3 regions of the Cytobacillus sp. OWB-43 genome follow, and region 1 is predicted to be linked to each of the others. Evidence: riboswitches for the same ligand, from Rfam matches in the RefSeq annotation. Region 1 holds a riboswitch; each other region holds the start of a gene.
The links. Region 1 has a riboswitch for cobalamin ahead of U9M49_RS06165 (ribonucleoside-diphosphate reductase subunit alpha). Riboswitches for the same ligand answer to the same signal wherever they lie in the genome.
Positions count from the first base shown of each region.

Region 1 (6,366 bases):
GATTTTACTTGAAGGTCATTTAAAAGGGTGTGTCATTGATCGGATAAATGAAGGTGACGAAGAAGTGTTAGATGAATTTCTTATTACAATTCAAAAATTAATGAAAAAATAGGAGGATTTTAAACATGGAAAACGTAATTTTACATGTAGAAGGAATGTCTTGTGGTCACTGTGTGAAAGCGGTGGAAAGTAGTGTTGGTGAACTTAAAGGAGTAGACACGGTTAAAGTAGATTTAAATAGAAAAGAAGTCAAAGTTGCTTTTGATGCTTCATCTGTAAAGCTTGATCAAATTAAAGAAACAATTGATGATCAAGGTTATGAAGTTAAATCTTAATCGTGCAGCTTTGCACGATTTATTTTAAATGTTTATATAGGGTAGTAGGGTATAGTATTTAAAGAAAGGTGTGGTAGGAGCATATGTCTAATCAAGACGATTCTCACCAAAAAATTCATTTGCCAATTACGGGAATGACTTGTGCTGCCTGTTCTGCGCGAATCGAAAAAGGGTTAAGTAAAATGGATGGTGTAAACGAAGCGAATGTGAATCTCACTTCTGAAATAGCAACCATTTCCTATAACCCTCAAATAGTAGGAGAACATGCATTTCAGCAGAAGATTAAAGATCTAGGCTACGAAGTTGTTTTAGAGAAAGCTGAGTTTGATATTTCAGGAATGACTTGTGCTGCTTGTTCTGCGCGAATCGAAAAAGTTTTAAATAAACAGTCCGGTATTGCGCAGGCAAACGTGAACTTAGCTTTAGAAACAGGTACTGTAGAATACAATCCTGAACAGGTTTCAGTTGAAGAAATTATTGCAAAGGTAGATAAGATTGGGTATAGCGCTTCGCTAAAAACAACAGCCAGTGCAAATGATGTGAGGGAACAGCATATTAAAAAGCAGCAAAAGAAATTTATCGCTGCTGCTATCCTTTCTCTACCATTACTTTGGACGATGGTTGGGCATTTTGAATTCACTTCATTCATTTTTCTACCAGATTTTTTAATGAACCCTTGGATACAGTTAATTTTGGCGACACCTGTACAATTTATTATCGGTTGGCAATTTTATACTGGTGCATATAAATCATTGAAATCTGGTAGCGCGAATATGGATGTACTTGTTGTATTAGGTACTTCTGCAGCTTACTTTTATAGTTTGTTTCTAACATTACAATCGATGAATGCAACACATGGTCATCATGTTGAGCTCTATTATGAAACGAGTGCGATTATTATTACCCTTATTTTGTTAGGGAAATTATTTGAAGCACGTGCAAAAGGAAGATCATCAGAAGCAATAAAAAAATTAATGAATTTAAAGGCTAAAAAAGCCGTTGTATTAAAAGAAGGGAAGGAAACCATTGTCCCTGTTGAGCAAGTAATGCAAGGCGATATGGTTATCATTAAGCCTGGTGACAGAATTCCTGTAGATGCAGTAATCATTGAAGGGCATTCAGCAGTTGACGAATCAATGTTAACAGGAGAAAGCGTGCCAGTTGATAAGAAAGCTGGTGATGAAGTAATAGGAGCAACTGTAAACAAAAATGGCCATTTAACAGTTGAAGCAACAAAGGTTGGAAAAGATTCAGCGCTTGCGCAAATTATTAAAGTAGTCGAGCAAGCACAAGGGTCAAAAGCACCTATTCAGCGGTTAGCCGATAAGATTTCGGGCATCTTTGTTCCCATTGTGGTAGCTATTGCCCTTGTTACCTTCTGTATATGGTTTCTTTTCTTGCAACCGGGTGATGTAGCTAGTGCGTTAGAAAAAATGATTGCTGTACTCGTCATTGCTTGTCCTTGTGCACTAGGATTAGCGACGCCTACTTCAATTATGGCAGGGTCTGGCCGTTCAGCCGAGATGGGTGTTTTATTTAAAGGTGGAGAGCATCTCGAGATGACACATGAAATTACAACTGTTGTGGTTGATAAAACAGGTACTGTTACAAATGGTCAGCCTGTATTAACCGATATCATAGTCGAGCCTGGAACAAATGAGGCCCATTTCCTTTCCATTGTTGCTGCGAGTGAGAAGTCATCTGAACACCCTCTTGCTGAAGCCATTGTGAAAGGGTTAGAGGAGAGAAATATAGAAAAAGTAAAAAGTGAATATTTCGAAGCGCTACCGGGTTATGGTATCTCTGCGAAAGTTACAGGAAAAGATGTACTGATTGGTACAGTTAGATTAATGGTAGAGAATGGGATAGACTCCTCTTGGTTCTCGAAACAAATGAAAGAATTAGAAGGTGAAGGAAAAACAGCTATGCTTGTGGCTATTAACGGTAGAGCAAAAGGCCTCCTTGCTGTAGCTGATACGATAAAAGATTCATCAAACGAAGCGATTCAAAGGCTACATGATATGGGGTTAGAAGTTATTATGATGACTGGAGATAACCAGTTAACCGCACAAGCCATTGCTAAAGAAGTAGGTATATCAAAAGTCATTGCAGAAGTCTTACCAGAAACGAAAGCAGAAGAAGTAAGAAAGCTACAAAGTCAAGGGAAAAAGGTAGCGATGGTAGGAGATGGTATTAACGATGCCCCAGCATTAGCAACTGCCGATATCGGCATGGCTATCGGTACAGGTACAGATATTGCCATGGAAGCAGGAGACATTACACTTATGCGTGGTGATCTAAATAGTATTGCTGATGCAATCATGATGAGTAAAAAAACCATTCGTAATATTAAACAGAATCTTTTTTGGGCGTTTGGCTATAATACAATCGGTATTCCTATTGCAGCTGCAGGTTTCTTAGCACCATGGTTAGCAGGTGCTGCGATGGCGTTTAGCTCTGTGTCCGTTGTATTAAATGCACTTCGTTTGCAACGTGTAAGATAAAAATAACAAGTTCCGTATGAATTTCTATAAAACATTCTATACAATAAACTGAATGAGAAAAACAAGCTAATTTAAATAGTTAGTTTGTTTTTCTATTTTTATAGAAGACATGAAGAAGATTGGTAAAAAAATTTTGTCCTTTAAGATAAATTATTTTCTTTTAATATGGAATATACCTTTAATTAATTTTTGCCCCACAACTTTAACACCATTGATTTATTTCAACAATTCTATGATTTTTTAATTTATTTACCAAAAAACTATTACTTTTCTGGTTTAAGCATACTCGTTTGAAGGTAAAAAAGTAGAGTTGGTCAGCTTGAACAATTTTTAATGGATTTCAAGACTTTTTTACACAAATAAGAAATGCTATTATTTATTATGGTCTTAAATTTACCGCTAAAAGAACGAAATGTATATTTTAGATTTAGATAAAAGAAATAAATTGTATTCTATGAAATGATGTGATATGATTACTCATACAATCTCAGATACAATATATAGTTATTTTTTTACTTCTTAACAACTACATATAGTAATTGGTTGAAGGAGTCCAAATGGACTTAAAATGGGAATCCGGATAAGCCGGAGCTGTACCCGCAACTGTAAGTGTGACGAAAAGAGGAAACCACTGTTCTTTTGAAAGAATGGGAAGGCTCTTAGTAGATTGATACACAAGCCAGGATACCTGCCTTCTTAATCAAAAGTTTCAATTCTTCGGGGCTTGAGAAGATGAAACGACAGTTGATGAAAAGAGTGTATTGTACACTTGTATTTATACTGTCGTTTGATCCGCTCAAGGTGTAACTGGGGCGGTTTTTTTTATGCCTAAATTTGATAGAAATAGTTTGAAGGAGGAAGGAATTTGAAAACAATGATTGATACGACAGTCAATTTTGAACAATTATATCAACAATTCAACAACTTACCAATTAGTGCGTTAGAAAAGCGTGCAGATCAATTAAATCACTTAGAGTTAGATAGTTTCTACGATCAGTTAATACTAGAATGTCTTTCTTACATAAATGTTAATGAACCTGATTGGACATATGTGGCTGCCCATTTATATTTAAAGAAGATTTATCAACAAGCAGCTGAGAACCGAGGGTACAGTGGTCAGGCTTATGGTGATTTTCATTCTTTAATTCAACAATTAAGTGATATTGATATTTATAGTCCTATTTTATTATCTAGTTATACAAAAGAAGAAATTGATGAATTAGGCAAAGAAATTGTCCCTGAAAGAGATCAGCTCTTTACTTATCTCGGGATCAAAATGCTTACGGATCGTTATGTAGCAAAAGATCGCCAAAAGAGGATTTTTGAATTGCCTCAAGAACGCTGGATGGTTATTGCAATGATTCTTATGCATCAAGAAGAAAAAAATCGGCTGCAATTAGTAAAAGAAGCTTACTGGGCAATGAGTAACTTATTTATGACCGTAGCTACACCAACTTTATCTAATGCAGGTAAGAATTGGGGACAACTATCTAGCTGCTTTATCGAAACAGTTGATGATAGTCTAGATTCAATTTATGACAGTAATACAGACATTGCTGCACTATCTAAAAATGGTGGTGGAATCGGCGTTTATTTAGGTAAGATTCGTAGTAGAGGTAGTATGATTAAAGGGTTCAAAGGCGCTTCATCTGGGGTGCTTCCATGGATGAAACAACTAAATAATACAGCTGTAAGTGTCGATCAACTTGGACAAAGACAAGGGGCAATTAGCGTTTATTTAGACGTTTGGCACAAGGATATCTTCTCTTTCCTTGATGCAAAGTTAAATAATGGTGATGAAAGATTACGTACACATGATTTATTTACCGGTGTATGTCTACCTGATTTATTCATGGAAAAAGTAGAAGAGCGTAGTAACTGGTATTTATTTGACCCACATGAGGTTCGACAAAAAATGGGCTTCTCACTAGAAGATTATTATGATGAAGAAGTTGGTGCAGGTACTTTTAGAATGAAATATCTAGAATGCGTCAATAATGAAGAGCTATCGAAGAAGGAAATTCCTGCTATCGATATTATGAAGTCTATCATGCGTAGTCAATTAGAAACTGGAACACCATTTATGTTCTATCGGGATGAAGTGAACCGTATGAATGCAAACGCACATGCAGGTATGATCTATTGTACAAATCTTTGTACTGAAATCGTTCAAAATCAAAGTGTAACAACAAGAGAAGAAGAGTATACAAAAGATGGTAAAATTGTCATCGAGAAAACACCTGGAGATTTCGTCGTATGTAACCTGTCTTCTATTAACCTTGCCAAAGCAGTGAATGAAGCAGTCATAGAACGATTGATTCCTATTCAAGTAAGAATGCTGGACAATGTAATTGATATTAATAAAATCCCTGTTATCCAAGGGCAGTTAACGAATAAAAAATATCGCGCGATTGGCTTAGGTACTTTCGGCTGGCATCATTTATTAGCTACTAATAAGGTCGTTTGGGAAAGCCCTGAATCATTAGAATTTGCAGACCGACTTTACGAGAAAATTGCTTACTTAACAATTGAAAGTTCTATGAATCTAGCTGAGGAAAAGGGAGCCTACCCCGCATTCAATGGTTCAGATTGGCAAACAGGTGCCTATTTCGAAAAAAGAGATTACCTGAATGCTGATAGCGAACTTGATTGGCAAGGACTAATGGAAAAAGTGAGAGCAAAAGGAATTAGAAACGGCTATTTACAAGCGGTAGCACCAAATGCGTCAACTGCATTAATTGCAGGTAGTACACCGAGTATTGATCCAATCTTCAACAAGCAATACTCAGAGGAGAAAAAAGACTATCGTATTCCTGTAACTGCACCAGACCTAAACGCTCAAACTACGTGGTACTATAAATCTGCTTACCATATCGATCAAAAATGGAGCATTGCTCAAAATGCGAAACGTCAAAAGCATATTGACCAAGCAGTGTCATTTAATCTTTATATTAAAAATACGATTAAAGCTAAAGAATTATTAGATCTTCACGTATCGGCATGGAAAAACAGGCTGAAAACAACGTATTATTTACGTTCTACTTCCACAGATATTGAAGATTGTGAATCATGCTCTAGCTGATTTCACCGAGAGGAGAATGAAATAAATGAACACTTTAAATAAACGTCCCATTATGAATCATGAAGCACCAAACCGTTCAACAGGTATTATTAATGGAGAATGTTCGAACGTTTTAAACTGGGATGATGTAAGATTTTCCTGGGCTTACCCTAAATATAAAAAGATGTTATCTAATTTCTGGACACCATTTGAAATTAATATGTCTCAAGATATTAAGCAATTCCCTGAGTTATCTGAGGACGCACAAGAAGCCTTTTTAAAGATTATCGGTTTACTAGCGTTACTAGATAGCATTCAAACTGACTATGCTGGGAAGACAGCAGATTATTTAACAGATTCTAGTCTTTCAGCGTTAATGATTATTCTTGCACAACAAGAAGTTATTCATAATCACTCGTATTCTTATATTCTTTCTTCGATCGTTTCAAAAAGTAAGCAAGATGAG
Region 1 covers NZ_JAYEFF010000001.1:1,276,735-1,283,100, reverse strand. The annotation lists gene U9M49_RS06180 (metal-sensitive transcriptional regulator) at 1-112, shown strand, start outside; gene copZ (copper chaperone CopZ) at 126-335, shown strand; gene U9M49_RS06170 (heavy metal translocating P-type ATPase) at 419-2,839, shown strand; cobalamin riboswitch at 3,370-3,550, shown strand; gene U9M49_RS06165 (ribonucleoside-diphosphate reductase subunit alpha) at 3,714-5,921, shown strand; gene U9M49_RS06160 (ribonucleotide-diphosphate reductase subunit beta) at 5,947-6,366, shown strand, end outside.

Region 2 (6,366 bases), on a different contig from region 1:
GAAATCCCAATATAGCCCTGCAAAGTCAAACGCCGGGTCCCCTATTTGCGTATCTGTAAAGTCTATAATTCCTGATATTTCCTTTTTGCTTGGATGATAAAGGATATTGGCACTTGTTAGATCACCATGAATCACCACTTTTGCTTCTTTAAATTTTGACACCGCTAAAAACATTTTATCAATTTCTTCTTTTTCTGCGTCTTTTAAGAACGGAAATATTTTTTTAATCAGGGCTTGATGTAATTGCGCCCAATAATTTTCACTATGTAGTTCTTCTATATTACATTTCTTTGCTTCATCTATATCCAGACGATGTAATTCTGTAAGAAATGTTCCTAACCGCTTGGCTTCATATAAAGGAGGAGTAATCAATGAATGAGATAATGCTTGTCCTTTAATGAAGTGGTAAAAAACACCAATCATTTGTCCGTCTTTATTATAAAATGGAAGATAATTTGGTATTTCAATAATGGAAGAAAGATATGAGAGCTGGTGAAGTAGCTTTATTTCCTTTTTTATTTTCACTAATACTTGTTTTGTTTTTGGTATTCGGATGACATATGTTTGATTAACAATATAAATATGATGATCCCAACCAGAATGATTGCTTTCAATCTGTATTTCCTGAAGATGCGGGAGATGGTTTTTAATTAATTCCTTCATGGAACAGTCTCCTTTTTTATTATTTTGTATAAATCGTTTTTTTGAGGGGGAAAATAGGCGAGACATCTTATAAAAGGGGAGTGAAAGCAATGGAAAAAAAGTATGATAATCAAGTGGATGAGAAAATTATTGCTGCTCAAAATGAAGCTCAACAATACAATCAAATGGATACAGAATTAGAACAGTCAGAAGAAGTACAAGCAGCAATGGAGAAAAGTTATGAGTATGAAGTGACGAATCAACAACCGACATATGAACCGAATAAACCATTTTAATTAGAAAGAAGAGACTTCCATTACGTGGAGTCTCTTCTTTCATTATAGCAGACCTTATTTTACATTGATGCTGTTTGATGTGTCTGTTTACTCCCATTATGTTCGGTTCGTCCATAAACTAAAAAGTAAAGAATAATTGAAGCAATCGACACTATCCCCATGTAAATGTATAACATACTGTAGCCAGTTATAGGAATCAGTAAACCTAATAAATAGGGTCCAAAACCTAAACCACCATCGAGAAAGATAAAGAAGGTGGAAGTAGCTAGCCCCATGCGATGGGATGGCGTTAATTTGACCGCAATCGCTTGTGTACAAGACTGCATATTACCAAAGCCTAAGCCAATCAAAGCCCCCGCCACTAATAACATAACACCATTTGATGAATTACTAAGTAAGAATAGACCTACTCCAAATAAAATGAACGCTGGATACATCACGTAATTTGCCCCTTTGCTGTCCATTAATTTACCAGTGAAAGGACGGGATAGTAAGACAGCGATGGCATAGACAAAGAAGAAAAAGCTAGCAGCATTTACTAAGTCCTTTTCAATTGCATAAAAGTTAATAAAAGACAAGACGCTTGAATAACAAAATGCGACTGTTAATGTGACGAGTGCAATTGGAAGTGCCTTTGGTTCAATAAAGCTAGATAATTGAAAAACAGATGATTGAAATTGAGCTTTTTGATCTTCAGTTAACTCTTTCACATTCACAGTTAACCCGATAAGTAGGCCAATAATACCAAGAATCAAACAAAAAATGAAAATCGTATGAAAAGTTGTGTATTGACTCATTAACATACCGATAAAAGGTCCTATTGCTGTCGCTAAAGTATTACTCATACTAAAATAGCCGATTCCTTCACCTTTCCTTGTTTGCGGTATAACTGAAGCGACAATTGTACCACTTGCTGTACTTGCCATCCCTAATGTTAAACCGTGGATAAAGCGGGTAATAAGTAAGAAATTGACATCAATTTCAATAAAATAAAGACTTGTTGATAAACTAAATAATAGTAAGCCAATGATTAAAGTCTTCTTCCGTCCAATACGATCAATATATTTACCGATAAACAATCTTCCTACCAATGTTCCTATAATAAATATGCCAGTAACTAAGCCAGCTTGGCTGGCGGTCGCATGATGTGCTTCAACGGCATACACCGCAATCGTAACCATTAATAAATAAAACACTAATGTTAGAAAAAAGTTTACGGAAGAAACGGTGATAAAGTCCTTGGTCCATAATTTTTCTTTTGTTGAACTCATATTCTTTTCTTCCTCCTTACAAATTGCTTTTAATACTATCAAAAATACGAATACATTCTTCTTGTTCCTCAGGTGTGATTCCCTCTAATATTTCCATTTCGAACTGATCAATCGGAATGCGGATTTTTTTGTATATGCGTTCACCTTCGTTCGTTATTTTCATTTTCTTTTCACGTTTATCCATGCTTGGGATTTTTTCTACATATCCATATTCCTCAAGCTGATTTATGGTCCTCGTAACTGTTGGCTTTTCGACACCTTGATATGCAGCAATCTCTACTAAAGTTGTTGGACCAAAATGGTAGAGATAATAAAGGATTGTCCACTGTGCCCGTTGTAATTGATGTTTCGTTAATAAGCTGTTCAGTCTATTCTCAAAAGGGCGATAAAGCATCATAAAGTGATGAAAGAACCTTTGGCTAGCAATAATAATATTCACCTCATTTAAAATAGTTATCAATGGTAACTAATATACTATAACAAAAAGCCGTCTTGTCTGTCTATGGGCGATAGATTTTTTTCTGTAAAATGGTAAATGTTATGTTAAAATTGTATTTCTTTTAAGATATGTTTGTAGGCGACATTTAAATTGTTATAATAAAAAGTGTTAATTTTAAAGTGAAAAGTAGTGCGATTAAGAAAATAATTGTCAATTTTCTAAAATATTGATATATTTAAATAGAACAATTGAATATTTTCAAAAATAGGTGTAAATAGAATGCTCGCTTGTCTATTTACTTAAAAGGGAAGTACGGTTGGATTCCGTCGCTGTCCCGCAACTGTATTTGCGAGTGATATGAAAGATACCACTGTTTCCTAAAATTGGAGATGGGAAGGTTTCGTATCATGTTGACCATAAGCCAGGAGACCTGCCTGTTTAGTGTAAACATCAATTCCTACGTGGATATAGGAGGTGTTAAGTACGGGTAATGAATACATGCCAAGGTCGCATGTTTATTTTAGTATTCGTTTGAACTTAACAACTTCTTTCTAGAAGTTGTTTTTTTAATGGATTGATATGGTAAAAAGGTGAGCAAGAACGGAGGAAAAAGCTTTGTTTGGAACCGTTCCTTATTATGTGAACATAATGAAATCAACGATCATGATGAACAGCTATTCTGCTGAGAGTTATAGTTTAAAAAGAGTATTAGATCAGTATAAAGAAGACATCCGAACACTCTCTGTAGAAGAAGAGAAGATCCAAATATATTTAAGGAATGCTGAAAGGGCTTACAGCATTGTCAGGCACGATGTAATTGGATGGGAGGAAAATGATTGTGAGCATGGAGGAGAAGTATATACCAGGGTTAGAGGGAATCATAGCTTCTGAGACCAGCATCTCATTTTTAGATACTGTTCATGGAGAGATTGTCATAAAAGGTTATGACTTAATTCAACTTTCAAAAACGAAAAGCTATTTAGATATTATCCATTTACTTCTAGAAGATCAATTACCAACAGACGAGGAAAAAAATTCATTAGCTAATACGTTAAAGTCCTATTATGAAATACCGACGGCCGTAATGGAGGTTTTTACTCATTTACCAAAAGGAACACATCCAATGGATGGGCTCCGCACTGGCATCTCAAGCTTGGCTGGGTATGATACGACCTTAGAAGATAGGTCGAAGCAAGCAAATAAGGAAAGAGCTTATCGTCTACTTGGCGGAGTTCCGACAATTGTAGCTAACAGTTATCGTATATTACAAGGTCTGGAGAGAATTGAACCGGATAAAACCCTATCATATAGTGCCAACTTTTTCTATATGTTAACTGGTAGAGTACCTTCCGATTTAGAAGAAAGAGTATTTGACCAATCATTACTTTTATATAGTGAACATGAAATGCCAAACTCAACATTTGCAGCAAGAGTAATTGCTTCCACGCAATCCGATCTATTTGGAGCGTTAACGGGCGCAGTTGCAAGTTTAAAAGGTAGCTTGCATGGCGGTGCAAATGAAGCGGTTATGTACATGTTGAATGAAGCGGAAAGTGTCGCTGGCTTGGAAGGTCTCTTCTATAAAAAACTATTTAAAAAAGAAAAGATTATGGGCTTTGGTCATAGAGTTTATATGAAAAAAATGGACCCAAGAGCATTAATGATGAAGGAAGCTCTACAGGAGTTATCCATACAAAATGGAGATGATTCGTTGCTTCGAAAATGTGAAGCAGGAGAAAGAATCATGGAAGTTGAGAAAGGGCTATACCCTAATTTAGATTATTATGCCGCACCGGTATATGGCATGTTAGGAATTCCTATCCCACTTTACACACCGATTTTCTTTAGTGCAAGAACGGTTGGTTTATGTGCCCATGTCATTGAACAGCATGAAAACAACCGCTTATTTAGACCGCGGGTCATTTATTCAGGTGCACGTCATACTTTACCAAATTGAGGAGGAGTACGAGTAAATGCTGAAAACGAATGAAAAGGTTGAAACCGATGTTATTTTAACGGAAATTGCTGATTATGTATTGGATTATGAAATAACAAGTGAAGAGGCTTATCGCACGGCACATTATATCTTGCTCGATACAATTGGTTGTGGAATATTAGCGCTTGATTATCCTGAATGTACAAAACTACTTGGTCCTGTTGTGCCAGGAACGGTTGTACCTAATGGAACAAGAGTCCCTGGTACATCATTTGAATTAGACCCCATTAGAGGTGCATTTAATATTGGCTGTATGATTCGCTGGCTGGATTACAATGATACATGGTTAGCTGCTGAATGGGGGCATCCTTCTGACAACCTTGGTGGTATTTTGGCAGTTGCAGATTATTTAAGTAGGCAACGTCTTTCAGTTGGTAAAGAGCCAGTTAAAATGATTGAAGTCCTGGAAATGATGATCAAGGCTCATGAAATTCAAGGAATATTAGCGCTAGATAATAGTTTAAATCGCGTGGGTTTAGATCATGTACTGTTTGTTAAAGTGGCAACAACTGCTGTTACGGCAAAGATGCTTGGTGCAACAAAAGAAGAGGTGATTCATGCATTATCACTTGCATGGGTGGATAATTCTGCATTAAGGACATATCGTCATGCGCCAAATACGGGTTCAAGAAAATCATGGGCTGCTGGAGATGCGACAAGTAGGGGTGTTCAGTTAGCTATGATGGCTGTGAAAGGTGAAATGGGCTATAACAGTGTCTTATCTGCACCTAACTGGGGATTTGAAGACGTTCTGTTTAAAGGGCAAAAACTTACCCTACAAAGAGAGTTAAGTGCTTATGTAATGGAAAATGTGTTATTCAAAGTTTCTTATCCGGCAGAATTTCACGCGCAAACTGCAGCGGAGTGTGCCGTTTCACTTCATCAAAATGGCGATGTGGGTGATTTAAGCGATATCGATCGAATTACGATTACCACACATGAATCAGCGATTAGGATTATCGATAAAACAGGTCCATTACATAATCCAGCTGACCGCGATCACTGTATTCAGTACATTACAGCTATTGGTTTATTAAAAGGAAATATTCGCGCTGAGGATTATGGGGATGATGTAGCTAGCGACCCCCGAGTAGACACCTTACGAGAGAAGATGGAGGTAGTGGAAGATCTGCAATACTCGAAGGATTATTTAGATCCGAACAAGCGCTCAATCGCTAATGCAGTTCAAATCCATTATAAGGATGGAACTTCTTCTGAGAAGATTGAATGTGAATATCCATTAGGTCATCGATTCCGCCGTGACGAAGCGATTCCAAAAGTATTGCAGAAATTCGAGTATAATATTAAAACTCATTTTTCAAACAAGGCACAAAAAAGCATTGCTGGAGCTATTTCCGATCAAGAAACGTTAAAAGAGATGGCAGTAAATGAATTTATGAATTTATTCTTAATCTAGGAGGGGATGCAAGATGGCATGGATTGTTCATAAACCTGTGACTCAACAAGATTTAGCTGAGCAATTTCGTTCAAAAATGCTAGATAAGAATATATTGCAAATACCTGGGGCGCATGATGCAATGGCAGGCTTAATGGCAAAACAAGCAGGCTTTCATGCTCTGTACTTATCAGGCGCTGCATATATGGCAAGTAAAGGACTGCCAGACTTAGGTATGGTTACATCTACTGAGATGGCAGAAAGGGCGAAAGAAATTATTCGAGCAACTAATTTGCCATTACTTGTTGATATTGATACAGGGTTCG
Region 2 covers NZ_JAYEFF010000003.1:164,148-170,513, forward strand. The annotation lists gene U9M49_RS13480 (aminoglycoside phosphotransferase family protein) at 1-663, opposite strand, end outside; gene U9M49_RS13485 (hypothetical protein) at 753-938, shown strand; gene U9M49_RS13490 (MFS transporter) at 998-2,209, opposite strand; gene U9M49_RS13495 (MarR family winged helix-turn-helix transcriptional regulator) at 2,226-2,669, opposite strand; cobalamin riboswitch at 2,898-3,101, shown strand; gene U9M49_RS13500 (hypothetical protein) at 3,264-3,539, shown strand; gene mmgD (citrate synthase) at 3,484-4,605, shown strand; gene U9M49_RS13510 (bifunctional 2-methylcitrate dehydratase/aconitate hydratase) at 4,622-6,061, shown strand; gene prpB (methylisocitrate lyase) at 6,075-6,366, shown strand, end outside.
Region 2: linked by a shared signal. The riboswitch ahead of U9M49_RS13500 (hypothetical protein) and the one ahead of U9M49_RS06165 (ribonucleoside-diphosphate reductase subunit alpha) in region 1 are both predicted to bind cobalamin.

Region 3 (6,366 bases), 390 kb from region 1:
TCTCGCCATACCCTATTTTACCGATACGTCATTAGTATTTATTGGTTATCTCATCGTTAGCACTGTACAGCTTGCAGCAACGGTCGATTATGCCATTTTATTAACAGAGACTTATAAGCATAATCGTGGAAAGTTATCTCCAAAACAAGCGATGAGAAAAACAATTGATAAGAAATTATTTTCCATTATCGTTTCAGCGTCCATATTATCAAGTGTCGGATTTATATTATGGCTAACTTCCTCAAATCCAATCGTCGGTTCTATAGGATTATTATTAGGTAGAGGAGCATTGCTCGCGTTTTTACTCGTTATACTTTTTCTACCTGGATTATTATTACTATGTGATAAATTGATTCAAAAAACATCTCTTCAAATGGACTTTAGTAACAAGGAGGAAAAACATGAAGATCATTAAATGGATGCTTATCACTGCTTCTCTATTTTTCTTTCCTGTGATGAATATACATGCAGAATCACAACCTGTTAAAGATGGAATGAGTAAAGGGAAAGTAGCAAACAAAAATGAAGTGATTTATGCTAACTTGCTAGCAGACGGTAACCTAACCGAATTATATGTTGTCAATTCTTTTGAAATGATAGAACCTGGTGTGATTGAGGATTTTGGAAATTACGAAAAAGTTAAAAATCTAACTGACACATCAAAAATTAGCAAAGAAAATAATCAGATCACATTACAAGCAAGAGAAGAAAATTATTATTATCAAGGAAACTTACCAAATAACTCTGAGTTACCTTGGCGTTTTACAATTAATTATTACCTTAATAATAAAAAGATTAATCCAGAAAATTTAGCTGGTAAATCTGGCGATATAAAAATGGAAATTGCTGTAGAAGCGAATGAAGGTAAGCGTTCTTCATTCTCTGAAAATTATATGCTGCAAATTAGCGTACCGCTGAACACTGAAAAATTTAAGGATATAAAAGCTGAGAATGCCACTGTTGCACAATCCGGCAAAGATAAGCAGCTCACTTTTACCGTTATGCCTGAGCAGGAAGAAGTATTTACGATTGAGGCAGAAACAAATCATTTTGAAACAGAAGGTGTGCAAATATCTGCTTTACCTGCTTCACTTGCCATTGATAGCCCAGATACTGAAGAATTGACGAGTGAATTTCACTCATTAACTGAGGCAATTGGTGACATTCATCATGGTGTCGGAGACTTAGAAATAGGAATGAATGAACTTTCATCAGGCTTACGGTCATTAGAGGGTGGGTCTGCACAATATAAAAAAGGACTAAATGAATTAAGTCAGTCTGGTGACCGATTAACTGAAGGATCAGCACAAATAAATAATACTTTATCATTGATTAAAGATGAGATTAAACAAGCCAGTGGCGTGAGTGGTATTGGGGAACTCGAGAATGTAACAATCGATCTGCCTGAGGTGACGGATAATCTAGAACAAGCAGCTAATGATGTAGACCAAGTAGTTGTTAATTACAATGAGGTAAAAACACAAATCAACCGTGCTCTGGAGCAGATACCAGATAACCAAATTTCAGATAAAGAGATAAATAAATTATATGAAAGTAATGCGGATAAAGAGGTAATTGATCAATTGGTAGAAACCTATAGAGGGACAAAAGTTGCTCAAGAAGTTCTACTACTAGCCAAAGATAACCTTACAGACATGGTTGAACCTCTATCAACCTTTAGTCAATCAATGAGAGAAGCAGCAGGTAACCTCCGTGCAATATCATCTAATATAGATGAATCTATTCTTCAAATTGACATTGATGAAGGTTTAAAACAATTGACATCTGGTGTTGAAGAAATGGTATCTAACTATAATCAATTCCACCAAGGGTTACTTGCTTATACAGGCGGTGTTTCTGAATTAAGTACATCATATAATGACATCCATGAAGGAATTAGCGGTTCTCTATCTGGAGCTGAGCAACTAACGAAAGGAGCTAGCTCGCTTCATAATGGAACTGGACAATTACATGATGCAACTAAAGGCATTCCTGATGAGGTGACAAAAGAAGTTGATGAAATGATATCGCAATATGATAAATCTGATTATGAGCCAATTTCTTTTGTATCAGATAAAAATAATGATAAGTTGGAACTAGTCCAATTTGTCATTCAAACAGATAAGATTAAAATAAAAGATAACAAAGAAGATGTTAAAGAAACAAAAGATAAAGTAGGATTCTTCGAGAAACTTCTTAACTTATTTAAGTAAACTTGAAAAACACGCCTCTGCAATCTAGGAGGCGTGTTTCTCTTTTAGGGGGTAAATTTATTTAACCTTTCATGTTACATAAAACGAGGTCAAAATGAAGAATTTGACCTTCTTCTACTCGGGTTGTAGGAGTGGATTCAATCAATGAATCTAGCTTATATTGTGGTTGGAAGAAAAATGATAAAGAGCCTAACTTTTTCATCGTTTTAAGCTGAGAATACATATTCTAAAAAATAAATTGTAAATTTTCCGAAAAATTGATATATTGTTAGTGTGAAAACTAAATAAGCTAAATAAACAGGTGCTTGTTCATCAAGCTTAAAAGGGAAACCGGTTAGACTCCGGTGCTGTCCCGCAACTGTATTTGCGAGCGGATTGTACATAACCACTTATTCATTATTGAATGGGGAAGGAGCAAATCCGCCACGACCATAAGCCAGGAGACCTGCCTGTTTTAGCCAACATCATTACCTACGCGGATAGGGGGTGTTAAGTGCGGATAGAAGAACATGTATATAACACTACACATGTTTATTTGTTTGTCCACTCGTTACTTAACAACTTCTTTTAATAGGAGTTGTTTTTTGTTTGAAGGAGGTTTGCTTCTTACTACTGATTTGAGCAAGCGCTCAATCAAAGGAGATAGAAAGATGTAAAGGGAGTGCACGATGGCGAAGCTAAAAAAAACGCTAGAAGAAAAGGGAGATATTTTTTCTCCTGAAGATTTTCTTGAAGAGGAACAACTCATTGCACAAACGGCAGAATTATTTATTAAGAATGATGTGTTGCCCCAAATGGATTCATTAGAAAATAAGAACTATGAAGTGGCTAAGAATCTGTTTAAAAAATCAGGGGAACTTGGTCTACTTGCTATTGATGTACCTGAAGATTATGGCGGGTTTGCACTTGGTAAAAAATTATCCGGGCTTATTGCTGAAAAGATAGGATACGGTGGGGCTTTTAGTGTTTCCTATAATATTCATGTAGGTGTTGGCACATTACCGTATGTTTATTTTGGTTCAGAAGCACAAAAACAAAAGTATTTACCACAACTCATCTCTGGGGATTGGATTGGTGCTTATGCCTTAACGGAAGCAGGAGCTGGATCAGACGCACTTTCACCTAAAACAAGAGCTATTTACAACAGCAAGAGTGATAGTTGGATAATAAATGGGGAAAAACAATGGATTACCAATGCTCACATAGCAAATGTGTTTGTTGTGTTTTGCCAAACAAATGACAGGATGACTGCTTTTATTGTTGAAAAAAACACAGCAGGCGTATCTATTGGTGCAGAAGAAGAAAAGATGGGTATTCATGGATCATCAACAGCTACTCTTATATTGGAAGATGTCGTTGTGCCATCCGCTAATATACTAGGAGAAAAAGGAAACGGTCATCAAGTTGCCATGAATATATTAAATCTAGCTAGATTGAAGCTAGCTTTCTCGAATATTGGCACAGCTAAACAAGCCTTCAACTTTTCTCTTAGCTATGCGAAAGAGAGACAACAATTTGATAGAGCGCTGGTTGAATTTACGTTGATACAAGAAAAATTAGCTGAAATGGTGACATCTATTTATGCAAGTGAAAGTGCCGCTTATCGCACAGCAGATATGATTGATCAAGCTCCAACGGATGAAGGAATCACCTCTTTAAAAGCATTCGCAATGGAATGTGCCATAAACAAAGTACGATGCTCTGAAATGCTTGGGCATGTAACAGATGAGGCCGTTCAAATTCACGGTGGATACGGTTATATGAGAGATTACGATGTTGAGCGACTATATAGGGATGCTCGAATCAGTCGTATCTTTGAAGGAACAAACGAAATCAATCGCTTAACCATAGCAAAAAACTTACTTCACAAACACTCATCTAAAGGTATCACAATCAATACCCCGACACCATTACACCGAGATAGAAACAGCCAATTTATTGAGTTAGGAAAAGAACTGTTATCGCTGTCTTTGGAAGCGGTTTCAAATGCAAAGATTGATATTAATAGAGAACAGCAGTATGCACGTCTTTTAGCTAATATCATCACAGAATTATATACAATGGAAGCGACTTATATGCGGACGTCAAAACTGCAACATCGAAAACAAATTCAAAAGTGGAAAGATTTAGCGACTGATATTATATGCGAACAATGCTTTCAATATTTGAAACAACAAACGATTAGCCTGATTTCAGCAGCGATACTTGATGAAAAAGAACGATTCGTTGCTTTCGCAAACATTGAAAATTACCAAATCCCACTCTACAGCAATCTGTTATTGAAAAAAAGGCAATTAGCACAAATACTTATTGATCAACCAAAATTACTGAAATGAAGGGAGCTAAAATGATGGGTGAGAAAATCGGTTTTATTGGTTTAGGGAATATGGGTTTACCGATGGCGCAAAGCTTATTATCAGAAGGCAATGAAGTGTACGGTGTCGACCTTAACAAAGATGCTGAAGCGGCATTGCTAAGGTCAGGAGGTGTGATTGGATTATCTATCAATAATATCATAAAGCAAGTAAATTTTATTTTCACAAGCTTACCTTCAATGAAAGCGGTGGAAGAAATCTATTTAGGTGAGGAAGGATTGATTACAAAAGGACGGGAAGGCATTGTCCTGATTGATACAAGTACTGTTGCTCCTAGCTTGAATCAAAAATTAGCAGAAGAAGCAAAAAAGAAGAGGATTCATTTTCTTGCTGCTCCTGTCAGTGGGGGTGTAATCGGTGCTGAAAATCGTACTTTAACCATTATGGTCGGTGGTCCTAAACAAGCTTTCGAGCAATCCCAACCATTGTTAAATATTCTTGGAGAGAATATTTTTCATGTGAACGAACATATTGAAAGCGGAACTGCAGTCAAATTAATCAATAACTTACTTATCGGTTTTTATACTGCTGGTGTAAGCGAAGCCTTAAATCTGGCAGAAAAAAGCAACATTAATTTAGCGCAATTATTTGAGATGTTGAATGTGAGCTACGGCCAAAGTCGGATATATGAAAGAAACTATAAAAGTTTTATCGCAAACGAAGATTATCGTCCCGGTTTTACTTTGCAGTTATTAAATAAAGATCTTGGTTTTGCGCTTGATTTAGCCAAGGAACACGAATTGCAATTGCCAGTTAGTGAATTACTATTAAATATATACAAACATGCTGAAAACGAGGGTTATGGAAGCCAAGATATGGCTGTTCTTTATGAAAAAGTGAAAAATGATCAAACAAAAAATGCCAAAGAAACGGGGATGAAGGAATGATTAAAACAGAAATTCCAACAATGAAAAACCATATTAATGGTGAATGGGTTGATTCAAGTAGTAAGGAAGTGGAAGCCGTACCGAATCCGGCGAATGGGACAATTATTGCTTACGTCCCCCTTTCTGGTAAAGGAGATGTTGATTTAGCTGTCAAAGCTGCTGCTGCGGTCTATCCTAAGTGGGCTGAAGTACCCGTCCCAAATAGAACGCGTCTGCTTTACCAATATCTTCATTTGTTAAAAGAGGAAAAAGAAAACCTCGCTCAAATTATTACAGAGGAAAATGGAAAAACATTAAAAGATGCGCGTGGTGAGGTACAAAGAGGAATTGAAGTCGTTGAACTCGCAACCTCCACTCCTAATTTAATGATGGGAGATGCTCTTCCTAGTATTGCCGAAGGGATAGATGGCTCAATTTGGCGCTATCCGCTTGGTGTTGTTGCTGGGATTTCCCCTTTTAACTTTCCAATGATGGTTCCTTTATGGATGTTTCCTCTGGCAATCGCTTGTGGGAATACATTTATACTGAAAGCTTCAGAAAGAACGCCGATCTTGGCTGGTAGACTCGTCGAGTTATTCTATGATGCAGGTTTTCCTAAGGGTGTATTAAACCTTGTACATGGGGGAAAAGACGTGGTTAATCGCTTATTAGATCATCCAGAAATTCGTGCAATTTCTTTTGTTGGGTCAGAGCCGGTAGCCAAACATGTTTATCAAACAGGCACCGCTCACGGAAAGAGAGTCCAAGCATTAGCTGGTGCGAAAAATCACGCAGTTATAACATCTAGTTGTCATCTAGAAAAAACGGTTCAAGGTGTTATTGGCGCAGCGTTTGGAAGTAGTGGGGAACGATGTATGGCTTGTTCTGTGGTAGCCGTTGTAGAAGATATAG
Region 3 covers NZ_JAYEFF010000001.1:887,911-894,276, reverse strand. The annotation lists gene U9M49_RS04420 (efflux RND transporter permease subunit) at 1-415, shown strand, start outside; gene U9M49_RS04415 (YhgE/Pip domain-containing protein) at 402-2,213, shown strand; cobalamin riboswitch at 2,496-2,681, shown strand; gene U9M49_RS04410 (acyl-CoA dehydrogenase family protein) at 2,882-4,549, shown strand; gene U9M49_RS04405 (NAD(P)-dependent oxidoreductase) at 4,564-5,475, shown strand; gene U9M49_RS04400 (CoA-acylating methylmalonate-semialdehyde dehydrogenase) at 5,472-6,366, shown strand, end outside.
Region 3: linked by a shared signal. The riboswitch ahead of U9M49_RS04410 (acyl-CoA dehydrogenase family protein) and the one ahead of U9M49_RS06165 (ribonucleoside-diphosphate reductase subunit alpha) in region 1 are both predicted to bind cobalamin.